DNA from 3 places in the Streptomyces sp. W1SF4 genome. Region 2 is predicted to be linked to each of the others. Evidence: riboswitches for the same ligand, from Rfam matches in the RefSeq annotation. Region 2 holds a riboswitch; each other region holds the start of a gene.
What was found. Region 2 has a riboswitch for thiamine pyrophosphate ahead of thiO (glycine oxidase ThiO). Riboswitches for the same ligand answer to the same signal wherever they lie in the genome.

Region 1 (10,187 bases), 1.7 Mb from region 2:
CCGGCCTGCCAGGAGTGGGCCGACTTCCGCGCGACCGGCCACGCCCACGCCATCGGCCAGTGCCTGCTGGGCCAGCTCGACGAGAAGACGCGCAGGGACTACTACGACCGGCACCCGGTCGAGAGCATCACGCCCTACACGGTCCGGGACATGCACGCCCTGGAGCAGCGGATCGGCTCTCTGGAACGGATGCAGCCGGTTACGGAGCGTCAGGAGTACGCCCTCGGGACGGTGTGCGCGGCCATCCCCATCACGGCCGGCGATGCCGCCGCGACCATGGCGGTTTCCCTTCCTGTGCACCAACAAGACCGGTTGCTCTATGTGGTCGATCGGCTACGGAGTGAAGTAGGCGCGCTGTTGAGTACCCTCTCCTTCTCTATCAGTATCTGAAAACTCACTCCTTGTGATCTGCTGGCGCTTCCACCACCCTTGTCAAGACGGCCCTGGGGGATCATTCCTGGCCACTTCCACTACAGCGGGGTAGGCAATGCGCGAGTCGGTACAGGCAGAGGTCATGATGAGCTTCCTCGTTTCCGAGGAGCTCGCGTTCCGGATCCCGGTGGAGCTGCGGTACGAGGCCCGTGACCCGTACGCGGTACGCCTGACCTTCCACCTTCCCGGAGACGCGCCCGTGACCTGGGCGTTCGGCCGGGAGCTGCTTCTCGACGGCATCAACAAGCCGAGCGGTGACGGCGACGTGCACATCGCGCCCACCGATCCGGACGAACTGTCCGACGTCCACATCCGGCTCCAGGTCGGGGGCGAGCGGGCCCTGTTCCGGGCCGGCGCGGGCCCGCTCGTCGCGTTCCTCGACCGGACCGACCGGCTTGTTCCGCTCGGTCAGGAGCGCAACCTCGGTGACTTCGAGGAGAGCCTCGACCAGGCGCTCGGCAAGATCCTCGCCGAGTCGCAGCACGACGAGCGCAAGGCGGGCTGAGGCGGGGGCCGGGAGGTCCCGGCCCCCGCCCCGTCCGTCAGCGCTTGCGCCGGCGCCGTCCCCGGCCGCCGCGGGCCGGCGCGGCCGGACCGGCCGCCGGGCTTCCGGACGCTCCGGCCCCGGGTTCCGGCCGGTCGGCGGAGACCACCAGCGCCGCGAGCGCCGTGGTGACCGGCACCGAGGCCACGAGCCCGATGGAGCCCACGAGGGTCCGTACGATCTCCTCCGCGACCAGCTCGCTGTTGGCCACCGTGCCCATGCTGCTGTTGGCGATCGAGAACAGCAGCAGGAGCGGCAGGGCTGCGCCGGCGTACGCCAGCACGAGGGTGTTCACCACCGAGGCGATGTGGTCACGGCCGATCCGGATGGCGGCCCGGTACAGGGCGCGCGGACCCATGGCCGGGTCCGCCTGGTGGAGTTCCCAGACGGCCGAGGTCTGAGTGACCGTCACGTCGTCGAGCACGCCAAGGGATCCGATGATCACGCCTGCCAGCAGCAAGCCACTCATGTCGATGTTCGGGTAGAGCCCGTGGATCAGCCCGGTGTTGTCGTCCGTGTTGCCGCTGAGGAACGCCTGGCTGATGAACTGCGAGCCCAGCAGCCCGATCAGCAGGAGCGAGACCAGCGTGCCGAGGACGGCGACCGAGGTCCGCGCCGTCAGCCCGTGGCACATGTACAGCGCGATCAGCATGATCGCGCTGGCGCCGATGATCGCGACGAGCAGCGGGTTCGATCCCTGCAGGATCGCAGGGAGGATGAAGAGCGTCAGGACGCCGAAGCTGACGCCGAGTGCGATGAGGGCGAAGAGACCGCGCATCCGGCCCACCACGACGACCGCGACGGCGAAGATGCCGGCCAGCAGTGCCAGCGGGAACTTCCGGTTCAGGTCGATCACCGAGTACTGGAGGTCCCGGGGCGCGTCCGGCGCGTACGCCACCACCACCTCCTGGCCCTTCTCCAACTGCCGGGGCGCGCCGGGCTGGACGATCTCGAAGAAGGCCCGGCCCTGATCCGGTCCGGTGGTCACCTCGACGGTGGCCTTCTTGCACTCGCCGGTCTGGGCGGCCTGCGCCTCACGGCCCTCGGGGGTGGAGGTGTCGCCCGTGGGAGGGACCTGGGAGGCGTTCACCGATTTGCAGTCGACGTTCGCGAGGGCGACGACCTTGCCCTGTTGGGTCTGGCGGTCGAAGCCCACCCCGGTCCGTTCGTGCGCGGGGGCGCCGCCGGGCCAGAGCAGGGCCATGCCGACGAAGACGGCGGCGGCGAACGGGATCAGTACGGCGGCGATCACCTTCCGCAGGTGCTTGGAGACCGGGGCAGCCGGCCCGTGGCCGTGGCTGTGTCCGTGTCCGTGGCCGTGGGAATGCCCGTGCGCGGAGTCCGCGGCATCCCCGCGGGACGCATGTTCGTGGCCGGTGTGGCCCGTGGGCTCGGTGGGCGTGGGGGGAGGCTGCGGCGAGGACGTCACCGGCAGATCATCGCAAGAGATGAGGGGGCCCACTGTTCAGCACGCCACACCCGACGCTAACGTGGGGGCTACTTTGCACAACGCGGGAGCTCGGAGCACCGGGCTGAGAGGGCGCTGATCACCGTACGCGCATGAGAATGCGTACGGGAGGAGGCTGCGTCGACCGCCGAACCTGTTACCGGGTAATGCCGGCGTAGGGAGATTAGGTCTCATGACCATTCAGGACGCACGCACGCCTGCCGTCAGCCAGAACGCCGACGGCCAGACCGAGCGCCAGCCGGGCTGGCACAAGGGCTACGTGGCGGGCTCCCGCCCCGACATCCGGGTGCCGGTCCGCCAGGTCCACCTCACCAACGGCAAGGACGTGACGCTCTACGACACGTCCGGTCCGTACACCGACCCGCAGATCGAGACCGACGTCCGCCGCGGCCTCGCGCCGCTGCGCGAGAACTGGATCATCGGCCGTGGCGACACGGAGGAGTACGCGGGACGCCCCGTCCGCCCCGAGGACGACGGCATCAAGCACACCTCGCCGCGCGGGGGTCTCAAGAACCTCGACGCGGTCTTCCCGGGCCGCCCGCGCCAGCCCCGCCGGGGCCGTGGCGGCGCCGCCGTCACCCAGCTCGCGTACGCCCGCCGGGGCGAGGTCACCCCGGAGATGGAGTACGTCGCGATCCGCGAGAACGTCTCCCCCGAGGTCGTCCGCGAGGAGATCGCCGCAGGCCGCGCGGTGCTTCCGGCCAACGTGAACCACCCGGAGATCGAGCCGATGATCATCGGCAAGAAGTTCCTGGTCAAGGTCAACGCCAACATCGGCAACTCCGCCGTCACCTCCTCGATCGAGGAGGAGGTGGAGAAGATGACCTGGGCGACCCGCTGGGGCGCCGACACGGTCATGGACCTCTCCACCGGCCGCAACATCCACACCACCCGCGAGTGGGTGCTGCGCAACTCCCCCGTCCCGATCGGCACCGTGCCGCTGTACCAGGCCCTGGAGAAGGTCGACGGCAAGGCCGAGGACCTGACCTGGGAGATCTACAAGGACACGGTCATCGAGCAGGCCGAGCAGGGCGTCGACTACATGACGGTCCACGCCGGCGTACTGCTGCCGTACGTGCCGCTGACCGCCCGTCGCAAGACCGGCATCGTCTCCCGCGGTGGTTCGATCATGGCCGCCTGGTGCCTCGCGCACCACAAGGAGAACTTCCTCTACACGAACTTCGAGGAGCTGTGCGACATCCTCGCGACGTACGACGTCACGTACTCGCTGGGTGACGGCCTGCGGCCGGGCTCCATCGCGGACGCCAACGACGCGGCGCAGTTCGCGGAGCTGAAGACGCTGGGCGAGCTGAACACCATCGCCAAGCGGCACAACGTCCAGACGATGATCGAGGGCCCGGGCCACGTCCCGATGCACAAGATCAAGGAGAACATCGACCTCCAGCAGGAGATCTGCGAGGAGGCGCCGTTCTACACGCTCGGCCCGCTGACCACCGACGTCGCGCCCGCGTACGACCACATCACCTCGGGCATCGGCGCCGCGATGATCGCCTGGTGGGGCACCGCGATGCTCTGCTACGTGACGCCCAAGGAGCACCTGGGCCTGCCCAACCGGGACGACGTGAAGACCGGCGTCATCACCTACAAGATCTCCGCGCACGCGGCGGACCTGGCCAAGGGCCACCCGGGCGCCCAGGAGTGGGACGACGCCCTGTCGGACGCGCGGTTCGAGTTCCGCTGGGAGGACCAGTTCAACCTGGCCCTGGACCCGGACACGGCCCGTGAGTTCCACGACGAGACCCTCCCGGCCGAGCCGGCCAAGACCGCGCACTTCTGCTCCATGTGCGGTCCGAAGTTCTGCTCCATGAAGATCTCGCAGGACATCCGCCGTGAGCACGGCGGTGACCTGAAGGCCGATGAGATCGAGGCGGGCATGGCGGAGAAGTCCGCCGAGTTCGCGGCCTCGGGCAACAGGGTCTACCTGCCGCTGGCCGACTGACGGGTGCACAGGGGGTCGGCCGACGGTATTCCGGGGGGAGTCGTCGGCCGGCCTTCGCCGTTCCCGGCCGAGCCCGTGGCGGCGGATGTTTCACGTGAAACACGGCCGGCCGGGCAGCGGTGGCCGGGGTCCTGCTCGGGGACCCACTCCGGTCCTACTCGGGGTCCTGGTCCGGTCCGCCGAAGTCCGGGCTGGTGAAGTCCGGCGAGCTGAAGCCGGGTCGGGAGCCCGGGGAGTTCGGGCCCGGGCTGGTGAAGTCCGGGCGCGTGTAGCCCAGGCTGGGGATCCGCCCGGCCCCCGGCGTGCGAGGCACCGGGTAGCCCGGTCCGGCGGTCGGGTCCGCCAGGGCGTCACGCAGGAAGGGCACGATGCCCCGCTCCAGCAACGCGTTCCGCCAGGCCTCCCGGGCACGGGAGAGTTCGTCGGGTATCGGCACGCTCTCTTCCGCCGTGACCTCCGTGGAGCTGTTGCGCAGGGCCGTCACGAGCAGCCCGACCACCGCGAACAGCAGGGCGGCCACGGTGAGCCCGCCGAAGAGCCAGCCCGCCGTCAGCATGGTCTCGGCGAAGGCAGGGACCGGGTCGATCATCTTGAGGCAGTACCCCACCAGCAGGAAGATCAGCATGGCGGTGCCCGCCAGGACCGGTGCGAGGACGCCGACCACGGCGCTCACACCGGCCCCGTCGTCCTGGTCCTCGCCGCCGTCCTCGGCGTTCGTCCCGAAGACCGAGAGGGCCCCGTCGCGCAGCTCCTCCCGCACCTTCACGTAGTGGTCGTACTCGGCGGCCGCCGCGGCGGTCAGGAGTGTGATGGCGGCCAGGGCCATGGTGCGCAGTTGTTCGGCGTTCAGCCGTTCGCCCAGGGTGGCGAGTTCGGGTCGTTCGTCCGCGGTGCGCAGTGCCTCGTCGAGGAGCCGGTCGAACTCCGGTCGGTCTTCGGTGAGCAGGTGCGGAGCGCTGGTCATGTGCATCCCCCGATGCCCCGTACATGCCGGTATGCCCGCGTAGATACGGGGCTCCGGCACAAACGGAGGAGAGCCTGCTACGGATAGAGCGATGGTAGAGCGCCCCTGCCACGCGGTGACAGGGGCTTTGCTGAAATACCCCGCTCCGAGAACGCTCAGTCGCGCAGAGGTAGTTGAACGACGAGCAGCTTGCCCGCCATCGTCACTCCGCCGTCCATCGCGATGGCCAGCCCGTCGGCGTACACGTGGGGCCCGTCCACGGCCTCCGGGCCGTGGGATTCGTCGCCGTCCTCGGTGCCCACCTCGCCGAGCAGGTACGGGATGGGGCTGTGGCCGTGGACGACGCGGCCGCCGCCGTAGGTGGCCAGGAGTTCCCGTACGGCCTGGGGGCCGGTCTCCTCGTCGCGGAAGGCGAACCGCTTGGTGAACTTGCGGAAGAGGTCCCAGGTGATGTCGGCGTCGTTGCGGTTGAGAAGCTCGTGGATGGTGTCGTTGACGTCCTCGATGGAGTCGCCGTAGTCCAGGTACGCGGTGGTGTCCGAGTGCAGCAGCAGGTGGCCGTCCTGCAGCGTCGCCGCGTCGAGGCGGGACATCCACTGGAGGTGCACGTCCTCCAGGCGCTCCATGTCGGTGCGCTGGCCGCCGTTGAGCAGCCAGGCGGCCTGGAAGGTGGCGGTGCCGGCGCCGGAGGACACGGGGGTGTCGCCGAAGCGCTTGGCGCCGATCAGGAGCAGTTCGTGGTTGCCCATCAGGGCCTTGCAGTAGCCGCCGGCGGCGGCGGCCTCGGCGGAGAGCCGCATGACGAGGTCGATGACGCCGATGCCGTCGGGGCCGCGGTCGGTGAAGTCGCCGAGGAACCAGAGCCGGGCGTTGCCGGCGGACCAGCGGCATTCGGCGTCGATGAGGTGCTGGGCCTGGAGTTCCCGGATGAGCTCGTCCAGGTAGCCGTGCACGTCGCCCACGACGTAGAGCGGGCCGGGGCCGGAGCCGGGGTTCTCCTGGGGGACGTACTGGACCTGCACGGTGTCCCCGGGGCCGCCGGCCGAGCCGCGGACGATGATGGGCAGGTCGCGCTGCGTGGGCGTGTAGCCGTCGTCACCGGCGTCGTCGTACTCGCCGTCGCCCGCCGTGCGCTGCTGCGGGACGGCCTCCGGGCCCGGGTGGGCGGGAGGAGCCGCGGCGGGCCCGTCGGGAGCGTAGGCGGGCCGCGGGGGCACCGGGGTGCTCTCGTCGTAGTACGCGGGGTACTCGCCGTACACGGGGGGCTCGCCGGGCAGTGCGGCGGCCGCGGTGTACGGCGCGGGTTCGACGACCGGCACCCGGAAGTCCCGCAGCGTGTCCGTCCGCATCGCGGGTCCCTGACCGGCCCCCTGAGTCATCGACCCCTCCACCACCGTCGCGCTGCCGTACACCTGCGGACCCTGCTCACCTCCGGGGTGGAGGGTCCGTGATGTCGTGCGCCCATCATAGGAATGCGGCTCGCGCTCTGTGACGCACCAGGGGTGGTGAATCCTTGCCGGAACCTCTCCTTCCTGCCCTTTTGTTCCGGTTTCGGCGTTGTGGAAATCCTCGGCGGGGCCATCGGCCCCGCCCCTGTGACGGTGTGGCGGTCAGTCCTGGGCCGGCGAGCGCGGCGGGCTGACGGTCGTGCGGGGTGTCCTGCGCTGCGAGGAGGTGCGGATGATCAGCTCGGTCGGCACGACCTGTTCGACGGGGCGTCCGGTGTCCACTCCCTCGATCGCGTCGATCAGCAGCTGTACGACGGCGGTGCCGATGCGGCGGGGCTTGAGGGAGAGCGTGGTGATGGGCGGTTCGGTGTTGGCGTAGACGGTGGACTCGCTGCAGCAGACGAGGAGCAGGTCCTCGGGGACCCGCAGCCCGTAGCGCCGGGCGGCGGCGAGGAGGTCGGTGCCGTTGGGGTCGAAGAGGCCGTACACGGCGTCCGGCCGGTCGGGGCGGGCGAGGAGCCGGTCGGCGGCGACGGCGCCGGCGCACGGGTCGTGGGCGGGGTAGGACTCGTAGACCGGGTCCTGGCCGACGCGCTCGCACCAGTTGAGGTACGCCGTCGTGGAGAGCCGGGTGTAGGTGTCGGTGGTGGTGCCGGTCAGCAGCCCGATGCGGCGGGCTCCGGCGGCGGCGAGGTGGTCGAGGAGGCCCAGCACGGCGGCCTCGTGGTCGTTGTCCACCCAGGCGGTGACGGGCAGGGTGCCCGCCGGCCGGCCGTCGGAGACCACGGGCAGTCCCTGGCGGACCAGTTCGCTGACGACCGGGTCGTGGTCGGAGGGGTCGATGACGACGGTGCCGTCGAGGGCCACGTTGGACCAGACGTCGTGTCGTGAGGTGGCGGGCAGGATGACGAGGGCGTAGCCGCGGGCGAGCGCGGCGGAGGTGGCGGCCCGTGCCATCTCGGCGAAGTACGCGAATTCGGTGAAGGTGAAAGGTTCATCCCCGTACGTCGTCACGGTCAGGCCGATGAGGCCCGACTTGCCGGTACGGAGGGTGCGGGCCGCGGCGGAGGGGCGGTACCCCAGCCGGTCGGCGACCTCGCGGACGTGGCGGCGGGTGGCGTCCGGCAGCCTCCCCTTGCCATTGAGCGCGTCGGAGACGGTTGTGATGGACACGCCCGCCGCGGCGGCCACGTCCCTGATGCCGGCCCGGCCCTGTCGGCCGCCGACCCGCCGGGTGGTCTCGGTCCGGCTCACCTGGTGCTTCCCTGCTGCTGTCATGGCGAGCCGATAGTAGGGCGCGGAGGGCAGGGTGGTTCGGGTGCATATGCACGCGTTGACAGGCACGATTCTGCATGGTTCGCCACCCCCAATGACCTTGGAATTGAAGGTATTTGTCGTCCTGGTCTGAGAGTGAGGCTTGTCGACGGGTACGAACATGCCAAAACGGAGCCGCCTCCGGCCGCCCTCAACTCACCTGCACGAGGGACGCGCGCCACGGCGCAGGCCATCGGCGCACGCATATATGCGCGCGCTCCCCCTGTGTTCCTGGCGCCCGCCATTCTCGTATCGGCGGAATCCTCATAAGGTGAGCAGTATTGAGTCGACGGAGACGTCGACGGGACGGTCGAGGAGGACCTGCGGTGAGCGAGAAGAGCCCGAAGCTGCGCGCCGAGCTGGACGGCATCCCCACCTACAAGCCCGGCAAGCCCGCCGCCGCGGGCGGGGCCGTCGCGTTCAAGCTGTCCTCGAACGAGAACCCGTACCCGCCGCTCCCGGGGGTCCTGGAGAGCGCCGTGGCCGCGGCCGGCCGGTTCAACCGCTACCCGGACATGGCGTGCACCGGCCTGGTGAACGAGCTGGCGGAGCGTTTCGGCGTGCCGGTCGAGCACATCGCCACGGGCACCGGCTCGGTGGGTGTGGCCCAGTCGCTGATCCAGTCCACGGCCGGCCCGGGCGACGAGGTCATCTACGCCTGGCGCTCCTTCGAGGCGTACCCGATCATCACCCAGATCTCCGGCGCGACCTCGGTGCAGGTGCCGCTGACCGACGGTGACGTGCACGACCTGGACGCGATGGCCGCCGCGATCACCGACCGGACCCGCCTGATCTTCGTCTGCAACCCCAACAACCCCACCGGCACCGCCGTGCGCCGCGCCGAGCTGGAGCGGTTCCTGGACCGGGTTCCCTCGGACGTCCTGGTGGTGCTGGACGAGGCCTACCGGGAGTTCGTGCGCGACACCGACGTCCCGGACGGCATCGAGCTCTACCGCGACCGCCCGAACGTGGCCGTGCTGCGCACGTTCTCCAAGGCGTACGGGCTGGCCGGCCTGCGCGTCGGCTTCGCAGTGGCACACGAGCCGGTGGCCGCGGCGCTGCGCAAGACGGCCGTGCCCTTCGGCGTGAGCCAGCTCGCCCAGGACGCGGCGGTCGCCTCGCTGCGGGCCGAGGACGAGCTGATGGGCCGGGTCGGGGCGCTGGTGTGCGAGCGCAACCGGGTCCACGAGACGCTGCTCGCGCAGGGCTGGACGGTTCCGGACACCCAGGCCAACTTCGTGTGGATGCGGCTGGGGGAGCGCACCGCCGACTTCGCGGCGGCCTGCGAGAAGGCCGGTGTGGTGGTCCGGCCCTTCGCGGGCGAGGGCCTGCGGGTCACGATCGGTGAGACCGAGGCGAACGACCTCTTCCTGCACACGGCGGAGGCGTTCTTCAAGGAGCTGTAGGCAAGGCCGTGGGCGCGGAGCCGTAGGCAGGGAGCCGCGGCCGCGTGCCGCAGCCGGGAGCTGGGGTCAGACCAGTTCCACGCGGATGGGGTCGCCGTCGCGGACGGTGGCCAGGAGGCGGGGGTCGCCGTCGAACGAGCCGAGCACGTTGCACGGGCTCGCCAGGCGGCTCTCGCCACCGCGCGAGATGGGCGTGGGGCCGTAGGGCAGGGCGAGTGCGTCGCCCTCGGTCCAGAAGGCGACCGTGCCGGGGTCGACGACCTGCTGGGCGTCGTCTTCCAGGGCCACCGAGACCCCGGTGTCGAAGTAGACCTCCTCGCCCCAGGTGTTCGCGGAGGCGGAGATCGGAAGGGCCGCCGCCAGCGCCTTGCTGGTCGGGGTCTCGTCGAGGGTCGCGGTGAGCAGGCCGGCAGGCCAGGAGATTCGAATCTGCATGGCCACATTCAACAATCTGTTGAAATCCTTGGCTAGTGGCCGATAAGGGGGACCCCGGCTGATTCGAGCCGGAAGTGGTAGGACATAATGCTTGTGAATGTGAACGCGTTCACAAGCGTGTCCTGCTTCCTCCCGTTATGGGGAGGAACCCGCCAGGCAGACTGCCCGCTGTGACCACGGCGACGACAAGGAGAAGACGACGTGGACCTAGCTTTG
Region 2 (10,187 bases):
CTGCTGCTGGTCGTAGTAGGCCGCGTACTGGTGGGCGTCCTGCTCGGCCGTGGTGAACGGCGAGGCGAAGGGGGTGTCGGCGCCGGGCTGCTGGTCCTGCCGCGGCTGCTGGGGGGCGAAGCTCTGTATCCCGTACGAGCCGGTCTCCTCGGGCACCGGCTGCGGGGTGAACACCGGGTCCTGGGAGCCTGTGTCCCCGCCGGGGCCGGCGTCCTGGTCGGCGTACTCCAGCCCGGTGACCTCCAGCACGGGCTCCGGGGCCGGTGCGCCCCCGGAGCGGCGGCGTCTGCTCTGCGCCTGGGCCGGTGCGGGCCGTCCGCCGCGGCGCAGGGCCCAGCCGGCCACGAAGCCCTTGCGGAAGGACAGCGTGACGAGGGTCTGGCCGACGGCGAACGCGGTCGCACCCACGGCGATCACGAGCACCGACGGCAATATCACCCCGGCCACCACCCCGACGAAGCCGGTGAAGGCGAGCAGGCGCCAGCGCAGCCGGGCCTTGTACTGCATCAGGACCTCGGCAAGCAGCCACAACGCGACGATGCCGAACGCGATGTAGAGGACCGTCATTCCCATGCAAGGCCCCTCTCGGTACGGCCGCCCGCGCGGGAAGAGGAGACGGCCGGTCAGGCCCGCTGGTGCAGGCCCAGGTTCTCGTAGATCTCTAGGGTCGCCGTGGAATTGTTCAGCGTGATGAAGTGCAGTCCCGGAACACCCTCGGACAGCAGCCTCGCGCAGAACTCCGTGGCGAACTCGATGCCAATGGAGCGTACAGCGGCCGGATCGTCCTTGACGGCGAGCATGCGTTCTTTGACCGCGTCGGGGAAGACCGCGGTGCTCAGTTGCGGCAGCCGGTCGAGCTGCTTGATGCCCACAACAGGCATGACCTCGGGGATGATCGGGGTTTCACAGCCCGCCTTGGCGACGCTGTCGCGCAGCCTCAGATAATTCTCGGGATCGAAGAACATCTGGGTGATGGCGTAGTCCGCACCGGCGCGGCACTTGTCCACGAAGTGCCGGATGTCCGTGTCCCAGTCCTCCGAGCGGGGGTGCATCTCGGGAAAGGCGGCGACGCCGACGCAGAAGTCGCCGGACTCCTTGAGCAGGCGCACCAGGTCGGCCGCGTAGTCGACGCCCTCTGGGTGCCGGACCCAGGGGCCCATGGGGTCGCCCGGCGGGTCGCCGCGCAGCGCGAGCATGTTGCGGATGCCGGCGTCGGCGAACTGGCCGATGACGTGGCGCAGCTCGGCGACGGAGTGGTCCACCGCGGTCAGGTGCGCGACGGGCGTCAGGGTGGTGTCGGAGGCGATCTGCTGGGTGGCGCGGACGGTGCCGCCCCGGGTGGAGCCGCCGGCACCGTAGGTGACGGAGACGAAGCTCGGGGAGACCGCCTCGATGCGGCGGAGGGCGTTCCAGAGGTTGCGCTCGCCCTTCTCGGTCTTGGGAGCCCAGAACTCGAAGGAGTACGAGGTTCCGGACGCGAGGAGGTCGCGGACCGTGTGTGCACGGTCCGACCAGGTGGAAGCGGTGCCAAGGGCCATACCGGCAGGTTAGACGCGGCCCGGCGGACACCGAAGCGGTGTCCACAAGATGGACAGATTTTTGGACACCCTCGCGGTCGGCCCCGTCAGCCGAGGCGGGCGCGGACCCGCTTGGCGAGCTCGGCGGCGGCCGCGCCGGGGTCGGAGGCCTCGGTGATGGCGCGGACGACCACGACTCGGGTGGCGCCGGCGTCCAGGACCTCGTCCAGGTTGCCGCCGTCGATGCCGCCGATGGCGAACCAGGGGCGGTCCTGGGCGAGGGAGGCCGTGTACCGGACCAGGTCGAGGCCGGGGGCGTGGCGGCCGGGCTTGGTGGGGGTGGGCCAGCAGGGGCCGGTGCAGAAGTAGTCCACTCCCGGCTCGGCGACTGCGGCGTCCACCTCGGACTCGGCGTGGCAGGAGCGGCCGATCAGGACCCGGTCGCCGAGGATGGCGCGGGCGGCGGGGACGGGGATGTCGCCCTGGCCGAGGTGCAGGACGTCGGAGCCGATGGCGTGCGCGACGTCGGCGCGGTCGTTGACGGCGAGGAGCCTGCCGTGGCGGCGGGCGGCCTCGGCGAAGACCCGGAGGTGTTCGAGCTCCTCGCCCGCCTCCATGCCCTTGTCGCGGAGCTGGACGATGTCGACGCCGCCGGCCAGGACGGCGTCCAGGAACTCGGGGAGGTCTCCCTGCCGCTTGCGTGCGTCCGTGCACAGGTAGAGCCGGGCGTCGGACAGCTGCTGCATGGGAGTACCCCCCTGGTGGTGACGGTGTGCGGGCGGGCCGAGGTTACCCGGCCCGCCGCGTCCGTGGGTCAGCCGGTCAGAGGGCGAGCGCCTGGGCGCGGCGCTTCACCTCCGTACCGCGGTTCTCCCGCAGCGCCTGCACGGGGGTGCCGGGCAGGGAGGGGTCCTCGGTGAAGAGCCACTCCAGCATCTCCTCGTCGGAGAAGCGGTCGTCTCGCAGTACGGTCAGCAGCCCGACGAGGCCCTTGACGACCTTGTCGCCGTCGATGAACTGCGCCGGAACCTGCAGGGCGCGGTTCTCGCCCCGCCGTACGGCGATCAGCTGCCCTTCCTTGACCATCTGGCGGACCCGGGTCACCTCGATGTCGAGCATCTCCGCGATGTCGGGGAGGTACAGCCAGGAGGGGACAAGGGCGTCGATCTTTGCGTCAATCTCGGTCACGGGGACAAGCCTGCCACCTCGGACGGACGGCCGGTACCCGACCCCGTCCGTCCGGGGGCGGGAGGCCTCAGGCCAGGGCCGACTTCAGCGGAACGGCCGGGTCCGCGACCTTGGCGGGGTCCACGGCCGCACCGGTCTCGATCAGCTTCCGGCCCTGCGCGAGGTCCCGCGGGCGGCCCACGGCCAGTACGGCGGCCAGCGCGCCCCCGCGCAGCCAGCACACCGACCAGGCGGCACCGGCCGGGTCGCCGCGCCACAGCAGGGTGTCGGCCCCGCCGTGGTGGCCCGCGTACTGGACGAAGCGGCCGAACTGCTCGGACCAGAAGTACGGCACCGGGTCGTAGACCTGGACCGGCTCCCCGGCCAGGACGTTCGCCGCGACGGCCCGGGGGCCCTGGAGGGCGTTGTCCCAGTGGTGGACCAGCAGCCGCGCCCCGTAGCGGGCCGACGGGAAGGAGGAGCAGTCGCCGACCGCGTACACGCCGGGCAGCGAGGTGCGCAGGTACGCGTCCGCGGTGACGGAGCCGTCGGCGCCGAGCTCGACCCCGGTCCCGGCGAGCCAGTCGGTGGCGGGCCGGGCGCCGATGCCGACGACGACGGCCCCGGCGGGCAGCTCGCGGCCGTCCGCCAGCAGCACCCGGCCCTCGGTGATCCCGGCGACCCTCGCGCCGGTGAGCAGGGTGGCGCCGGCCTCGGCGTACCAGCGGGCCATCGGCTCGGCGACCTCGGCGGGCAGGGCCCCCGCCAGCACCCGGTCCGCCGCTTCCACCACCGTGACGGCGCAGCCTGCCTCGCGGGCCGCGGTGGCGAACTCGGCGCCGATCCAGCCCGCCCCGACCACGACCGCCTCGGGGGCGGCGGCCAGCACCGGGCGCAGCCGGGCGGCGTCGTCGAGGGTGCGCAGCAGGTGGACGCCGGGAACCCCTTCGGTGCCCGGCAGGGTCAGCGGCACGGCTCCGGTGGCCAGCACGAGGACCTCGTACGGGACCGGGCCGGCCTCGGTGTCGACCTCGCGGGCGCCGGCCCGGAGCCCGGTGACCTCGACGCCGAGGCGGAGGCCGATGCGCAGGTCCTCGAAGTCCACCTCGAACGCGGAGTCCTCAGCCTTCCCGAGGAGCACCGCCTTGGAGAGCGGGGGCCGGTCGTAGGGCTGGTGGGGTTCGGCGCCCAGCAGGGTCACGGGGCCTTCGTAGCCCTGTTCCCGCAGGGCCACGGCGGTCTGCACGCCGGCCATGCCGGCGCCCACGATCACGACGCCGGGGTTCGTCTGTTGCGTCTGCTCACTCACGCGGCCCACCCTAGTGAACTGACGCACCGTCAGGAACAGTGGGCGAAAGATCGCGGGCCCGGCACCGGGGAGGCAGCCTTACCGGGCTCCGGCCACGGGGTTAGTCTGGCCACCGTACCTATCGCGGGAGTCCGGGCGCACCGGGCTGAGAGGGAGGCTGGCCGGCCTCCGACCGTACGAACCTGATCCGGGTCATGCCGGCGAAGGGAGGGGCTGGACGCCCATGCACTCATCTAGGAACGGATCCGGCAAGGGATCCGACGTCCTCGTCATCGGGGGCGGCATCATCGGCCTGGTCACCGCATGGCGGGCGGCCCGCCACGGGCTGCGCACCGCACTCGCCGACCCCGACCCCGGGGGCGGCGCCGCCCGCGTCGCCGCCGGCATGCTGGCCGCCGTCACCGAACTGCACTACGGCGAGGAGACCCTGCTCGGCCTCAACGTCGCCTCCGCCGCCCGCTACCCCGCCTTCGCCGCCGAGCTCACCGAAGCCAGCGGCGGCATGGACCTCGGCTACCGCGCCTGCGGCACCCTCGCCGTCGCCCTCGACGCCGACGACCGCCTCCACCTGCGGGAACTCCACGCCCTCCAACGCCGCTGCGGCCTGGAGTCCGAGTGGCTCACCGGACGCGAATGCCGCCGCCTGGAACCCATGCTCGCCCCCGGCGTACGCGGCGGGCTCCGCGTCGACGGCGACCACCAGGTCGACCCCCGCCGCCTCGCCACCGCCCTGCTGGCCGCCTGCGAACGGGCGGGCGTACTGATCCACCGGGCGCGCGCGGAGCGCCTGACCGTCACCGCCGACCGGGCCGCCGGAGCCCTCCTCGACGACGGCACCGCGCTCCGCGCCGACCAGGTGGTACTCGCCGCCGGCTCGCTCAGCGGCCGACTGGCCGGCGTACCCGCCGAAGCGGTGCCGCCCGTACGGCCGGTCAAGGGACAGGTGCTGCGCCTGGCCGTACCACCCGCCTACGCGCCCTTCCTGTCCCGGACGGTACGCGCCGTCGTCCGCGGCAGCCACGTCTACCTCGTGCCCCGCGAGAACGGCGAACTCGTCGTCGGAGCCACCAGCGAGGAACTCGGCTGGGACACCACCGTCACCGCCGGCGGGGTCTACGAACTCCTGCGCGACGCCCACGAGCTGGTACCCGGCATCACCGAACTCCCCCTCGTCGAGACCCGGGCCGGCCTGCGCCCCGGCTCCCCCGACAACGCGCCCCTGCTCGGCCCCACCGACCTCCCCGGCCTGCACCTGGCCACCGGCCACTACCGCAACGGCGTACTGCTGACCCCGCTCACCGGCGACGTGATGGCGGAGCTGCTGACCACCGGCACCGTGCCGGAGATCGCCCGCCCCTTCACCCCGCGCCGCTTCTCCACCACGCGTCAGGAGTCCTACGCATGACCATCTCCGTCAACGGCGAGCCGCGCGAGATCGCGGCCGGCACCACCCTCGACGCGGTGGTCGCCACCCTCACCAGCGCCCCCTCCGGCGTGGCCGCCGCCCTCAACGAGACCGTCGTACCCCGCGGGCAGTGGCCCGCCACCCCGGTGGACGAGGGCGACCGGATCGAGATCCTCACCGCGGTCCAGGGAGGCTGAGCAGATGGCTGACGACGACTTCACCCTGGGCGGCCGGACCTTCACCTCCCGGCTGATCATGGGCACCGGCGGTGCCCCCAGCCTGGACGTCCTCGAACGCGCCCTCGTCGCCTCCGGCACCGAACTGACCACCGTCGCCATGCGCCGCCTGGACCCCACCGTGCAGGGCTCCGTCCTGTCGGTCCTGTCCAAGCTGGACATCGACGTACTCCCCAACACCGCGGGCTGCTTCACCGCGGGCGAGGCCGTCCTCACGGCCCGGCTGGCGCGGGAGGCCCTGGGCACCGACTGGATCAAGCTGGAGGTCGTCGCGGACGAGCGCACCCTGCTCCCCGACGGCGTCGAGCTGCTGGACGCCGCGGAGGTCCTGGTCGACGAGGGCTTCACCGTCCTCCCGTACACCAACGACGACCCGGTGCTGGCCCGCAAGCTGGAGGACGCGGGCTGCGCGGCGATCATGCCGCTGGGCTCCCCGATCGGCTCGGGCATGGGCATCCGCAACCCGCACAACTTCGAGCTCATCGTCGAGCGCGCCGGAGTCCCGGTGATCCTCGACGCGGGGGCCGGAACCGCCTCGGACGTCGCCCTGGCCATGGAACTGGGCTGCGCGGCGGTCATGCTCGCCTCGGCGGTGACCCGCGCCCAGCAGCCGGCCCTGATGGCGGCGGCCATGCGCGACGCCGTCTCGGCGGGCCGCCTGGCCCACCGCGCGGGCCGCATCCCCCAACGCCGCTTCGCCGAAGCCTCCTCCCCGGTGGAGGGCCGCGCGACCCTGGACCCGGAACGACCGGCGTTCTGAGCGGGGGCGCGGGGTGGGGGCGGGGCGGGGGCGGGGCGGGGGGCGGGATCCCCTCACCCCGTCTCAGGGAGGGGTGGGGGCTTCCCGTCAGTCCAATCGTCCTTCCGGTTCGGGCCGGTCCCTCAAGGGCGCTCCCTTCGGTCGCGTCGCTACGCGATGGCCTTCGGCCACCCTTGACCGACCGGCCCGAACCGGAAAGCCGAAAGACTGCCGGGAAACCCCCGAAGAAACGGGACGGACGATCCTTGGAGGGGCGGCCGCCTCAGGGACCAGGCGAGGGGCCGGGCGCCGGCCCGCCCACATCCGGTCCCCACATCTGCGATTCCGGACCAGGGGCGCGGCAACCCGCACGAGAAGACGATCAGAGCAGCCCAGGAAGCCCCAGACGCGTCAGATCGCTACGCGCTCCTCACGTCTCAGCGTCCGACGACCGCCTGTGGCTGATACCCGCACCAGAGGACGAACAGGGCAGCCCGGGGACCCGACGGGCGCGACAGATCGCTACGTGCTCCCCTCGTCTCGGCGGCCGGCGATCGTCTGGGGCTGGTCGGATCATCACCTCATCGAAGGGCCCGGACCTGCCGCAGCCTGAGCGGGGTGCCACACTTCGCCAATGATCAATTCCAAGGAGACCGTTCGCCAGTTCCTCCTGCAGGTGCGATCTGGGCTGCACCCTGACCGAGCCGGTCACTTCATGGCCGACCGGGTCCGGGCCCATCAGGTCGTCTCGGAGGCACCGGTGGTCGTGGAGCGAACGCCACAGCAGTACACCGAGCACGTCCAGGAGATGCTCGACGCATACGGCCCCTTCGCTCTGACCGTGGACGAGCTCATCGCCGAAGGGGATCGGGTCTACGCCCGCTGGACCCAGAACGGGCGACACATCGGACCGGTGGACCACCACCCGCCGACCGGTGCGCAGGTCACGGCGATGACCAGCGCGGTCTATCGCGTCGAGGACGGACTCATTGTCGAGTACTGGATCCAGATCGACCGGCAGGGAATCACTGCACAGCTACAGCAAGCGGTCACCGAGCACTGATCCCGCCCCAAAGCTGGTATTGCCCCCGTACCAGCCCAAGACGGCCGCCGGACGCTGAGATGTGAGGAGCGCGTAGCGATCTGTCGCGTCTGTCGGCTCCCTGGGCTGCTCTGCTCGTCCTCTCGTGCGGGTAGTCGCGCACCCGGCCCGGAATCGCAGATGTGGGGCCCGTATGTCGGGCGGGCCGGCGCCTGGCCCCTCGTCTCAGCGCTGAGGGACCCGCTCCTCCAGGATCGTCCGTCCCGTTTCTTTGGGGGTTTCCCGGCAGTCTTTCGGCTTTCCGGTTCGGGACGGCCTGTCAAGGGTCGCCGAAGGCGATCGCGAAGCGACGCGACGAAGGAGCGCCCTTGACAGGCCGGCCCGAACCGGAAGGACGATGGGACTGACGGGAAGCCCCCAACCATCGATGAGACCGCCCCAGGGGACACCGCCCCCACCCCCGCCGCCGCGCCCCCCATGTCACGGCTGCGCTGCAAGCGTGGACGCCCCGGACGGTCCCCGCAGCCCGGCTCGTAGAATCGGCGGGTGGATACGACCCTGGATGACCCCCTCGTCGGGCGCGTGCTCGACGGCCGCTACCGCGTCGACGCCCGTATCGCGGCCGGCGGAATGGCGACGGTCTACCGGGCCGTCGACACCCGGCTCGACCGGGTGCTCGCGCTGAAGATCATGCACCCGGACCTGGCCGCGGACGCCGCCTTCGTGGACCGGTTCATCCGCGAGGCGAAGTCCGTGGCCCGGCTGGCGCACCCGAACGTCGTGGCCGTCTTCGACCAGGGCACGGACGGCCCGTACACGTACCTCGCGATGGAGTACGTCTCCGGCTGCACCCTGCGCGACGTCCTCCGCGAGCGCGGGGCGCTCCAGCCGCGGGCCGCGCTCGACATCCTGGAGCCGGTCCTCGCCGCGCTCGGCACCGCCCACCGGGCCGGTTTCGTGCACCGGGACATGAAGCCCGAGAACGTCCTGATCGGCGACGACGGCAGCGTCAAGGTCGCCGACTTCGGTCTCGTCCGCTCCGTGGACTCGGCCACCAACACCACCGGCTCCGTCCTCGGCACCGTCTCCTACCTCGCGCCCGAGCAGATCGAGGACGGGATCACCGACACCCGCGTGGACGTCTACGCCTGCGGTGTCGTCCTGTACGAGATGCTCACCGGCGCCAAGCCGCACACCGGCGGCACCCCCGCCCAGGTGCTGTACCAGCACCTCAACGAGGACGTTCCGCCCCCGTCGGCGGCCGTACCCGGGCTGCCCGCCGCGCTCGACGAGCTGGTCGCGCACGCCGCCGCCCGCAGCCCCGAGCTGCGTCCGTACGACGCCGCCGCCCTGCTCGGTCTGACCCGGGAGGTCCGGGCGCGGCTGAGCGAGGCCGAGCTGGACGCCGTACCGCCGCAGGCGCGGGCGCAGGAGCGTTCCGCCGCCGAGGACCGCACCAGCGTGATCCCGCGGCCGGTGGGGCAGGGCGGGCCCGTGCACCACACCTCGCGGCTGGAGCGTCCGCCGGTCGCCGGGCAGCAGGCCCCGGCCCAGGCCCCGCCGCGGCGGGGGCCCCAGCGCGGGATGCTGCTCGTCATCGCCGCCGTCCTGCTCGTCCTCGGTATCGGCGGCGGTGTCTGGTACATCAACTCCGGGCAGTTCACCAAGGTCCCCAACCTCCTCGGCAAGACGGAGGCCCAGGCCCGCGACGAGCTGTCGGCGGCCGGTCTGGGCGTCAAGCAGGTCGACCGGAAGTTCAGCGCGGCCTTCGAGCGGGGGACGGTCATGGAGACCAGCCCCGGCGGCGGCAAGCAGATCCGGGGCAACGGCGCGGTGGTCCTCACCGTCTCGCGGGGTCCCGAGGTCGTCAGCGTGCCCGACCTGAAGGGCAGGCCGCTGGAGGAGGCGAAGGAGGAGCTGACGAAGGCGGGGCTGGCGCCCGGCATCGTCACGCAGGCCTTCAGCCAGGACGTCGCCCAGGGCTCGGTGATCGGCACCGACCCGGCGGGCGGCCAGAAGCGGGCCCCCGACTCGGCGGTCGCGCTGCTGGTCAGCAAGGGCCGCCCCGTGCAGGTCCCGAGCGTGACGGGCATGTCCGCGGACCAGGCGCGGGCAGCGCTGGAGGCGCTGGGCCTGAAGGTGGCCATCGCCCCCGACCAGGTCAACGCCCCCTCCGCGGCCGGTACGGTCGCCAACCAGTCGGCCGCCGCCGGCACCCAGGCCGCCGCGGGCGACACGGTCACGCTGACCCTGTCGAAGGGACCCCGCCAGGTGCAGGTCCCGAACGTCGCCGGGCAGGACGTGGAAGTGGCCCGCAAGACTCTGGAGGCCCTGGGCTTCAAGGTGAAGGTGGACCGCCCCTTCCTCTCCTTCAGCAACACCGTGGACACCCAGTCGGTGCCCGCCGGCCAGAGCGCGCCCGAGGGCAGCACGATCACCGTCAAGACCAAGGGACTCTGAGCTCCAGTGACACGCAATCCCGTGGGCGGGCACGTCCCCGTCGCCGGCGGGCTGGCCTCGGTCGGCCTCACCTACGCCCGTGACATGGGCGCGGAGGCCGTTCAGGTCTTCGTCGCGAACCCGCGCGGCTGGGCCACTCCGACCGGCAGTCCGGCGCAGGACGAGCTGTTCCGCGCCCAGTGCGCCGAGGAGTCGGTACCGGCGTACGTGCACGCCCCGTACCTGATCAACTTCGGCTCGCACACCGAGGCGACCGTCGAGAAGTCCGTGGAGTCCCTTCGGCACTCGCTGCGCCGGGGCCGGGAGATCGGC
Region 3 (10,187 bases), 3.3 Mb from region 2:
GTCCCCTGGTCCGAGATGGTCTTCCCGTTCTGGGTGCTCGTCGTCAGCCTGCACGTCCTGCGCACCAACCTGCGCCGGACCGCCTGAGGCCTGGCCCCCGGCAGGCGGCGCGCGGGTCCCGCGCGCATGCTGGAGAACGGGAGGGTGTCGGGGGTCCGTGGGGGTCAACAGGTCACGGAAAGGCTGATGCCCCATGAGGCTTGTCGTGGACCTCAACCGGTGCCAGGGGTACGCGCAGTGCGCGTTCCTCGCGCCGGACGTCTTCGCCATGCACGGCGACGAGTCCCTGCTCTACGACCCGCAGCCCGACGAGGAGCACCGCGAGAACGTCGTCCGCGCCGTCCACGCCTGCCCCGTCCGGGCCATCCTGCTGGATGCGATGAACGGGTCCCTGTCGACCGCGGAGGCGCGTGGTGAGCGGTGACGCAGCCCTGGAACGGCTCAAGCGCGAAGGCCGCATCGTCGTCGTGGGAGCCTCCCTGGCCGGCCTGCGGGCCGCCGAGACCCTGCGCGAGAAGGGGTTCTCCGGATCCCTGACGATGATCGGCGACGAACCCCACGAGCCGTACGACCGGCCCCCGCTGTCCAAGCAGGTCCTGCTCGGCAAGGCGACCGCGGACCGCACGGCCCTGCCCCGGCGCCTGGACATCGACGCCAAGTGGCGGCTCGGCGTACCGGCCGCCGGCCTGGACATGAAGGCCCGCCGGGTCCGCCTCGCCGACGGGGACGAGGTGGAGTACGACCGGCTGCTGATCGCCACCGGCGTCCGCGCCCGGCCGTGGCCCAAGCCGGAGGAGGGCTCCCTCGACGGGGTCTTCGTCCTGCGCACCCGGGACGACGGTGCGGCCCTGGAACGCGCGCTGGCGGCCGGACCCGGCCGGGTCCTCGTCATCGGCGCCGGGTTCACCGGCTCCGAGATCGCCTCCGCCTGCCGGGAACGCGGCCTGGCCGTCACCGTCGCGGAACGCGGCGACGCGCCCCTGGTCGGGGCGCTCGGCGGGGTGGTCGGCGCGGTCGCGGCCGAGATGCACCGCGAGAACGGGGTGGACCTGCGCACCGGCATCATGGTGACGGCCCTGGAGGGCGACTCCTCCGGCAGGGTCCGCGCCGCACACCTCTCCGACGGCACCACGCTGGAGGCGGAGGTGGTGGTCGTCTCGCTCGGCGCCCAGCGCAACACCGAGTGGCTGACCGGGTCCGGCCTCGGCGCCGGTCCGCGCGGCATCGCCTGCGACGCGGGCTGCCGGGCCTTCGACATCTGGGGCATCGTCACCGACGACATCTACGTGGCCGGCGACGTCGCCCGCTCCCCGCACGCCCTCTTCGGCTACCAGTTCCTGTCCCTGGAGCACTGGGGCAACGCCGTCGCCCAGGCCGAGACGGCCGCGCACAACATGCTCAGCGAGAGCGCGGAGCGCCGCCCGCACGTATGGGTACCGGCCTTCTGGTCGTCCCAGTTCGGGGTGAACATCAAGTCGGTCGGGGTCCCCTCGATGGGCACCGAGATCGTCATCACCCAGGGCTCGCGCGCCGAGCGCCGCTTCGTCGGCGTCTACGGCTACCAGGGCCGCGTCATCGGTGCCGTCACCTTCGACCAGTGCCGCTGGCTGGACTTCTACGAGCAGCAGATCGAGCAGACGGCGCCGTTCCCGCCGCCCTACTCGACGGTGGACCGCAGGCCCGAGGGGAACCGGCCGCTGGACGCGGACTTCCCCGACCCGTCGATCCCGACGCACGGCCCGACCATCACCCTGAGCGGCTACTCACCGGCCGACCGGCGGATGAAGTTCACGCCGGCGCACAACTGAGCACGAGGACCTCTCATGACTGAAGGCATCCTGCGGCAGATCCTCGACTACTCCAGCCGGGCCGATCCCTACCCCCTGTACGAGGAGCTCCGCAAGACCCCGGTGTTCCACGACGGCACCGGGCCGTACGTCCTCAGCACGTACCACGAGATCAAGGGCCTGCTGCACGATCCGCGGATCAGCTCCGACTCCCGCAACCTGACGGCGGTCGCCGGGGACCCGCTGAGCGAGACGGGCGAGGACGAGGGGGAGGGCGTCCTGCCGCCCTCCTTCCTGAAGCTGGACCCGCCCGACCACGACCGGCTGCGCCGGATGACGAACCGCCCGTTCGGGCCGCCGCACTCGCCGCGCCGCGTCGAGCAGATGCGCGGTGAGCTGGGCGGCATCGTCAAGGGCCTGATCGACGCGATCGCCAAGGAGGGCGACCCCTCGCGGATCGACCTGGTCGAGGAGTTCTCGTACCCCTTCCCGGTCACGGTGATCTGCCGGCTGCTGGGCGTCCCGCCCGAGGACGAGGCGCGCTTCCACGTCTGGGCCGACACCCTCGCCGCGAGCCTGGACCCCGATCCGGGCGCCGACCCCGCCGAGCGCGCGGACAAGACGAAGGGCGCCCGGATGGAGCTCGGCATGTACCTGGCCGGGCTGATCGAGGAGCGGCGCAAGAACCCCACCGGGGACATGCTGTCGGAGCTGGCGACCGCGCAGGGGCCGGACGGCACCATGACCACCATGGAGGTGCTGAGCACGGCGGCGCTGCTGCTGATCGCGGGGCACGAGACCACCGTCAACCTGATCACGAACGGCATGCTCACCCTGCTGCGGCATCCGGAGCACCTGGCCCGGCTGCGCGCCGAGCCGGACCTGGGCGTGCCGATCGTGGAGGAACTGCTGCGCTACGAGCCGCCCGTGCAGCTGCTGCCGCAGCGCAGCACCCTCTCCGACATCGAGGTGGCGGGGGTGACCATCCCCAAGGGCTCCTCGCTCTGGCTGATCCTGGCCTCCGGCAACCGCGACCCGAAGCGGTTCCCGGACCCGGACCGGTTCGACCCGGACCGCCAGGACGTCCAGCACCTGGGCCTCGGCAGCGGCATCCACAGCTGCTTCGGCGCGCCGCTGGCCCGGCTGGAGGCGGCACTGGCGCTGAGCGAGCTGGCCCGCAGGCTGGAGAACCCCCGGCTGCTGGAGGACCCGCCGCCCTACCGGCAGAACGCGGTCCTGCGCGGCCCCCGCCACCTGCCGATCGCCGTCGACGGGATCCGGGACTAGAACCCCCGGGGACTGGGCAGGTCAGGAGGCCTCCGGGAGGACGACGACCTGCGACGGGCTGAACGCCACCGCGACCCGGTCCCCGACGGCCGGCGCGGTGGCCAGCTCGCACTCGGCCTCCAGTACGGGCCCCGACGCGGGCCTCAGCCGCAGGGCCACGTGCGTGCCGCGGAAGGTCCGGGACTCCACCACGCAGCCCAGGCCCGCCTCGCACAGCACCACCCCGGCGGGGCGGACGAGCAGCCGCCGCTCCCCCTCGGGCGTGCCGGCCGGGACCGGCACCCTGCCCCACGCGGTCGCGGCGGCGGTACCGGCCACCGTGCCCGGGACCACGTTCTCGAAGCCGAGGAAGCGGGCCACGAACTCCGACGCGGGCCGCTGCCACACCTCCAGCGGCGTCCCGGCCTGCGCGATCCGCCCGTCCCGCATCACCACCACCCGGTCGGCCAGCGCGAAGGCCTCGCCCTGGTCGTGGGTGACGGCCAGGACGGTGGTGCCCAGCCGGGAGAACAGCCCCTGGAGCTCGACCACCAGCCGCTCGCGCAGCCCCCGGTCCAACTGGCCGAGCGGCTCGTCCAGCATCAGCAGCCGGGGCGAGGGGGCCAGTGCCCGGGCGAGGGCCACCCGCTGCTGTTCCCCGCCGGAGAGCGAGGAGACGGCGCGGCCCTGGGCCCCCGGGAGCCCGACCAGCTCCAGCAGCTCCTCGACCCGGGCCCCGGACGAGCCCTTCGGGCCGCCCTGCACGCGCAGGCCGAAGGAGACGTTCCCGCCGACGTCCCGGTGCGGGAACAGCTGGTGGTCCTGGAACATCAGGCCCACCCCGCGCCGGTGCACCGGTACGCCGGCCTGGTCGGCCCCGCCGAGCAGCACCCGCCCCGCGGACACCTGCTGGAGGCCGGCCACCACCCGCAGCAGGGTGGACTTGCCGCTGCCGCTGGGGCCCAGCACGCACACGGTCTCGTGTTCGGCCACCTCCAGGTCGACCGCGTCCACGACCACCCGGTCGCCGAAGCGGACCGTCACCCCTTCGAGCCGGAGCAGGGTCATCAGAACTCTCCCGAGGTCTTGTCGGGTCGCAGTCGCTCCAGCACCAGCAGGGACACCGCGCACACCAGCATCAGAATCGTGCTCAGGGCCATCGCCTGCCCGTAGTTCATCTCCCCGGCCCGCCCCAGCAGCCGCGCTACGGCCACCGGCAGCGTCGGGTGGTCGGGCCGGGCGATGAAGACGGTCGCGCCGAACTCGCCCAGCGAGACCGCGAAGGCGAACCCGGCCGCGATCAGCAGGGCCCGCCGCACCAGCGGCAGGTCCACCTCCCGCCAGGCCCGCAGCGGCGAGGCACCGAGCACGGCGGCCGCCTCCCGCAGCCGGGCGTCGACGGCCCGCAGGACCGGCAGCATGGTCCGTACGACGAACGGCACCCCGACCAGCGCCTGCGCGAGCGGCACCAGGATCCACGAGGTCCGCAGGTCCAGCGGCGGCTCGTCCAGGGTGATCAGGAACCCGAAGCCCACCGTCACGGCCGACACCCCGAGCGGCAGCATCAGCAGCGCGTCGAAGCCGCGCACGAAGCGGCCTCCGCGCCGCGTCAGGGCCGCGGCGGCGAGCCCCCCGACCGCCACGGCGATGGCGGTGGCGGCCAGGGCGTACTGGAGGGAGTTCCAGACGGCTTCCAGCGGCGGCACCAGAAACGTTCCGCCGCCCGAGCCCGCGTCCTGCAGCGCCCGGTAGAAGCCGAGGCCGTACCCGCCCGGGGCATCGAAGGACCGCTCCACCAGCACCGCCAGCGGCGCCACCACCAGCAGCGCCACCGACACCAGTACCCCGCCCAGCAGCCCCCGCTGCGCCCAGCCGCGCGGCGGCCGCGCGGTGCGCGCGGGGTCGACGAGCCGCAGTGCGGTCTCCCGCCGGCGCACGGTCCACGCGTGCACCGCGAGGACGGCGGCGATGGCCGCGAACTGCACCATCGTCAGGACGGCGGCGGTCGGCAGGTCCAGCAGCTGCGCCGTCTGCCGGTAGACCTCCACCTCCAGGGTGGCGTACGCCGGCCCGCCCAGGATCTGCACGACGCCGAAGGAGCTGAACGTGAACAGGAACACCATCAGCGAGGCCGCGGCCACCGCCGGCCCCAGCGCGGGCAGCACCACCCGCCGCCACGCCGCGAACCGCCCGGCGCCCAGCACCCGCGCGGCCTCCTCCTGGCGCGGGTCCAGCTGCGCCCAGAGCCCGCCGACGGTCCGCACCACGACGGCGTAGTTGAAGAAGACGTGGGCGAGCAGGATCGCCCACACGGTGGTGTCCAGCCGGACGCCCCCCAGCTCGTCGAGCAGCCCGCCCCGCCCGACCAGCGCCAGGAAGGCACTGCCGACGACCACGGTCGGCAGCACGAAGGGAACGGTGACCAGCGCGCGCAGCAGCCGCTTGCCGGGGAACTCCAGGCGCGCGAAGACGTAGGCGCCGGGCAGTGCGAGGAGCAGGGTGAGGGCGGTGGAGGCGAGCGCCTGCCAGGTGGTGAACCACAGCACGCCGCCGATGTCGGGCCGGGCGAGGACCTCGCCGATCCGGCCGAACTGCCAGCCCTCGTCCGTCTTGAGCCCGCGGCCGACGATCGCGGCGACGGGGTAGGCGAAGAACAGTCCGAAGAAGGCGAGCGGCACGGCCATCAGAGCGAGCCTGACGGCCGTGGCGCGCCCGCCCTCCGCGGGAGGGCGCTCTACTTCACGACGAGCGAGGACCACGTCTTGACCCACTGCTCACGGTTCTTGGCGATGGCCTCCGGAGCGACGTTCTCCGGCTTGTCGACCACGACGCCGTGCTTCGTGAACAGGTCGGGCAGCTTCGCGTCCTTGACCACCGGGTTCACGAACATCTGGAGCGGCATGTCCTCCTGGAACTTCTTGGAGACCAGGAAGTCGATGAGGGCCTTGCCGCCCTCCTCGTTCTTCGCGCCCTTGAGCAGGCCCGCGAACTCCACCTGGCGGAAGCAGGTGCCGGTGGCCACGCCCGTGGGCGCCTCGGCCGGCTGCGGCTCGCCGTAGAGGACCTCGACCGGCGGGCTGGAGGCGTAGGAGACGACCAGCGGGCGGTCGCCCTTGGCCTTCTTGCCGCCGGCGGAGCCGGAGAAGCGCTCGTTGTAGGCCTGCTCCCAGCCGTCGACGACCTCGACGCCGTTGGCCTTGAGCTTGCTCCAGTAGTCCTTCCAGCCCTCCTCGCCGTACTTGCCGACGGAGGCGAGGAGGAAGCCGAGTCCGGGCGAGGAGGTCGCGGCGTTCTCGGTGACCAGCAGGTTCTTGTACTCCGGCTTGACGAGGTCGTCCAGGGTCTGCGGCGGGGCTGTCTTCTTGTCGGCGAAGTACGCCTTGTCGTAGTTGACGCAGATGTCGCCGGAGTCGACGGGGGTGACGCGGTGCTGCTTGTCGAGCACGAACTCGGGCTTCACCGTGTCCAGGCCCTTGGCCTGGTAGGGGGTGAAGACGCCGTTGTCGAGGGCGCGCGAGAGCAGGGTGTTGTCGACGCCGAAGAAGACGTCGCCGCGCGGGGAGCCCTTGGTGAGGATCTCCTGGTTGAGGGCGGCGCCGGCGTCGCCGGACTTCAGCACCTTGACGGTGTAGCCGCTCTGCTGCTCGAACTCCTTGAGGACCGCATCGGTCACGTTGAAGGAGTCGTGGGAGACGAGCGTGACCGTCTTGGACTTCGGGGCGTCGCTCGCGCCCGCGGACGTGTCCTTGGCGTCGCCGCCGCCGCAGGCGCTGAGCGTGGTCACGCCGAGCGCGGCCGCGAGCGCCGCGCCCGCGATCTTCTTGGTGGTGCTCACTGGTGATTCCTCCTGGGATGACCAGGAGAAGACGCGGCCCCGCCCGGCGCTCTGCGGGAGCGGACGCCGGGCAGGGCGCAACAGCTTGAGTGGTGACCGAACTTCCTACCCCGAATGACCGGGGCGAGGTTCAGAGGGTCTGCGGATGACGGATACCGCACTCTCAGCGCTGTGGCGCTCCCCTGTCGGAATATGCAATTGGTTCGGCCACAGGGTACCCCTGCGGCCGATTCACGCCGACCCCTGTCCGGAACGCGGTCGGAATCTAGCGTTCCGAGGCGGCGAGCTGGCCGCACGCGCCGTCGATCTCCTGGCCGCGGGTGTCCCGCACGGTCACGGGCACGCCGTGGCGGGCGATGGCCTCGACGAAGGCCTTCTCGTCCTCGGGGCGCGAGGCCGTCCACTTGGAGCCCGGCGTCGGGTTCAGCGGGATCAGGTTCACGTGCACGCGCTTGCCCTTGAGCAGGCGGCCGAGCAGGTCGCCGCGCCAGGCCTGGTCGTTGATGTCGCGGATCAGGGCGTACTCGATGGAGATCCGGCGGCCGGACTTCTCCGCGTACTCCCAGGCCGCGTCGAGGACCTCGCGGACCTTCCAGCGGGTGTTCACGGGGACGAGGGTGTCGCGCAGCTCGTCGTCCGGGGCGTGCAGGGAGACCGCGAGGCGGCACTTGAAGCCCTCGTCGGCGAACCGCAGCATCGCCGGGACCAGGCCGACGGTGGAGACGGTGATGCCGCGCTGCGACAGGCCCAGGCCGTCGGGCTCCGGGTCGGTGAGGCGGCGGATGGCACCGACGACGCGCTTGTAGTTGGCGAGCGGCTCACCCATGCCCATGAAGACGATGTTGGAGAGCCGGGCCGGGCCGCCGGGGACCTCGCCGTCGCGCAGGGCGCGCATGCCGTCGACGATCTGGTGCACGATCTCGGCGGTGGAGAGGTTGCGGTCCAGGCCCGCCTGGCCGGTGGCGCAGAACGGGCAGTTCATGCCGCAGCCGGCCTGCGAGGAGATGCACATCGTGACCCGGTCCGGGTAGCGCATCAGCACGGACTCGACGAGCGTGCCGTCGTGCAGCTTCCACAGGGTCTTGCGGGTGGTGTCGTTGTCGCAGCTGATGTGCCGCACGACGTTCATGAGCTCCGGCAGCAGCTCCTGCTGGAGCTTCTCGCGCGAGGCGGCGGGGATGTCGGTCCACTCGGCCGGGTCGTGCGCGTAGCGGGCGAAGTAGTGCTGGGAGAGCTGCTTGGCCCGGAAGGGCTTCTCGCCGATCGCGGCCACCGCCTCGCGGCGCTCGGCCGGCGTGAGGTCGGCGAGGTGCCGCGGGGGCTTCTTCGCTCCGCGGGGCGCGACGAAGGTGAGCTCGCCCGGAACGGGACGGGGGGCCATGCTGTACTCCTCGGTACGACGGGGTGGGGGTCACCCCGCGCGTGCAGGGCCGGTCCGCGGCGACTCGGCCGCCGGACGGAAAAGGCGCGCCACGTGCACGTGGCGCGCCCTCCAGGATAACCCGGCCCGGCCCGGTCAGCCGGTGCCGACGAACGCCGCCAGCAGCAGCCAGACCACCGGAGCGGTCGGCAGCAGCGAGTCCAGCCGGTCCATGATGCCTCCGTGGCCCGGGAGCAGCGTGCCCATGTCCTTGATGCCCAGGTCACGCTTGATCATCGACTCGCCGAGGTCGCCCAGGGTGGCGGAGACCGCCACGGCGAGGCCCAGTACCAGGCCCTGCCACCAGGCGCCGTCGTCGATGAGGAACTCCATGCACAGCGCGCCGGCCCCCATCGCGAAGGCCACCGCTCCGAAGAGCCCCTCGCGGGTCTTGCCGGGGCTGATGCGCGGGGCCAGCTTGGTCTTGCCGAAGCGCCAGCCGACCGCGTACGCCCCGGTGTCGCTGACCACGGTCAGCAGCAGGAAGGTCACCACCCGCTGAGGGCCGTCGTCGGGGGTCAGCAGCATCGCGACGAACGTGGCCAGGAAGGGCACGTAGAACGCCGCGAAGACGCCGGCCGTGACGTCCTTGAGGTAGTCCTCGGGGGGCTCGGTCATCCGCCACACGAGGACGGCCAGCGCGGTGAGCGCCATCGCCACCCAGGCGCCCTCGGCCCCGCGGACGTACCCGGCGATGATCATCGCCGCGCCGCCGACCGCGAGCGGGACCAGCGGGGCCTTGATGCCCTTCTTCTCCTGGAGCCGGGAGGTGAGCTCCCACAGGCCGACCACGACCGCGACGACGATGACGCCGACGAAGACGGCCTTGACGATGAACAGCGAAGCGAAGATCACCGCACCGAGGCCGACGCCGACCCCTATGGCGGCACGCAGATCCCGCCCCGCGCGCTTCTTCTGCGGCGGGGGCGAGGCGTCCTGCGGGGCCTGCGGAGGCGGAGGCGGGGGGCTGGGCATGGGCTCCTGCAACGGCGTCTCGGCGCGGAACGGGGGGCCGCCGACGAAGGCGGCCCCCCGATCGCGTGCTTCCCGGTCGTCGAAGGCACGGCCGGCGGCATCGGGCACGATGGGCATGGGCGCAGTCTGCGGGCCCACCAGCGCATCGTATGCGGGACCCGCCGGAACCGGCTCAGCGGCCCAGGGAGAGTCGTTCATCAGACCTCGAGGAGCTCGGCTTCCTTGTGCTTGAGCAGCTCGTCCACCTGCGCGACGTACTTCGCGGTGGTGTCATCGAGCTCCTTCTCGGCGCGGCGCACCTCGTCCTCGCCGGCCTCCTTGTCCTTGATCAGCTTGTCGAGGGCGTCCTTGGCCTTGCGGCGCACGGAGCGGATGGAGACCCGGGAGTCCTCGGCCTTGGTCTTGGCGACCTTGATGAACTCCTTGCGGCGGTCCTGCGTCAGCTCCGGGAAGGTCACCCGGATGATGCGGCCGTCGTTGCTCGGGTTGACACCGAGGTCGGAGTCGCGGATCGCCTGCTCGATGTTGCGCAGCGCGGAGGCGTCGAACGGCGTCACGATCGCCATGCGCGGCTCGGGCACGGCGAAGGAGGCGAGCTGGTTGATGGGCGTGATGGCGCCGTAGTAGTCCGCCACGATCTTGTTGAACATCGCCGGGTGCGCACGGCCGGTGCGGATCGCGGCGAAGTCTTCCTTGGCGACGACGACGGCCTTCTCCATCTTCTCCTCGGCCTCGAGGAGGATTTCTTCGATCACCACGTGCTCCTGCATGTCAGATTTGGATGGTTCAGGCGGGCGCGGGCGGTCCGGGCCGCCCGGACCGGACCCCTGCGGGTCCGGCTCGGTGGGCTCAGGCCCGGGTGCCCTGGTCGCTTACGAGCGTGCCGATCTTCTCACCCTTGACG

Region 1: linked by a shared signal. The riboswitch ahead of thiC (phosphomethylpyrimidine synthase ThiC) and the one ahead of thiO (glycine oxidase ThiO) in region 2 are both predicted to bind thiamine pyrophosphate.
Region 3: linked by a shared signal. The riboswitch ahead of D1J60_RS25905 (thiamine ABC transporter substrate-binding protein) and the one ahead of thiO (glycine oxidase ThiO) in region 2 are both predicted to bind thiamine pyrophosphate.

The regions. Positions count from the first base shown of each region.
Region 1 is NZ_CP034350.1:3,804,509-3,814,695, forward strand. Features, by position in the region: gene D1J60_RS17740 (helix-turn-helix domain-containing protein) at 1-390, shown strand, start outside; gene D1J60_RS17745 (SsgA family sporulation/cell division regulator) at 488-937, shown strand; gene D1J60_RS17750 (YibE/F family protein) at 975-2,405, opposite strand; TPP riboswitch at 2,478-2,622, shown strand; gene thiC (phosphomethylpyrimidine synthase ThiC) at 2,617-4,404, shown strand; gene D1J60_RS17760 (hypothetical protein) at 4,559-5,374, opposite strand; gene D1J60_RS17765 (metallophosphoesterase) at 5,524-6,762, opposite strand; gene D1J60_RS17770 (LacI family DNA-binding transcriptional regulator) at 6,979-8,094, opposite strand; gene hisC (histidinol-phosphate transaminase) at 8,457-9,536, shown strand; gene D1J60_RS17780 (cyclophilin-like fold protein) at 9,603-9,971, opposite strand; gene D1J60_RS17785 (cytochrome ubiquinol oxidase subunit I) at 10,173-10,187, shown strand, end outside.
Region 2 is NZ_CP034350.1:2,148,035-2,158,221, forward strand. Features, by position in the region: gene D1J60_RS10065 (hypothetical protein) at 1-573, opposite strand, end outside; gene metF (methylenetetrahydrofolate reductase [NAD(P)H]) at 624-1,538, opposite strand; gene thiE (thiamine phosphate synthase) at 1,625-2,263, opposite strand; gene D1J60_RS10080 (Rv2175c family DNA-binding protein) at 2,340-2,705, opposite strand; gene D1J60_RS10085 (FAD-dependent oxidoreductase) at 2,773-3,939, opposite strand; TPP riboswitch at 4,107-4,219, shown strand; gene thiO (glycine oxidase ThiO) at 4,217-5,398, shown strand; gene thiS (sulfur carrier protein ThiS) at 5,395-5,595, shown strand; gene D1J60_RS10100 (thiazole synthase) at 5,600-6,394, shown strand; gene D1J60_RS10105 (ester cyclase) at 7,008-7,436, shown strand; gene pknB (Stk1 family PASTA domain-containing Ser/Thr kinase) at 7,962-9,875, shown strand; gene D1J60_RS10115 (deoxyribonuclease IV) at 9,882-10,187, shown strand, end outside.
Region 3 is NZ_CP034350.1:5,489,644-5,499,830, reverse strand. Features, by position in the region: gene D1J60_RS25935 (hypothetical protein) at 1-87, shown strand, start outside; gene D1J60_RS25930 (ferredoxin) at 194-424, shown strand; gene D1J60_RS25925 (FAD-dependent oxidoreductase) at 414-1,808, shown strand; gene D1J60_RS25920 (cytochrome P450) at 1,824-3,074, shown strand; gene D1J60_RS25915 (ABC transporter ATP-binding protein) at 3,096-4,121, opposite strand; gene D1J60_RS25910 (iron ABC transporter permease) at 4,121-5,737, opposite strand; gene D1J60_RS25905 (thiamine ABC transporter substrate-binding protein) at 5,788-6,888, opposite strand; TPP riboswitch at 6,973-7,082, opposite strand; gene rlmN (23S rRNA (adenine(2503)-C(2))-methyltransferase RlmN) at 7,154-8,269, opposite strand; gene D1J60_RS25895 (phosphatidate cytidylyltransferase) at 8,405-9,481, opposite strand; gene frr (ribosome recycling factor) at 9,481-10,038, opposite strand; gene pyrH (UMP kinase) at 10,133-10,187, opposite strand, start outside.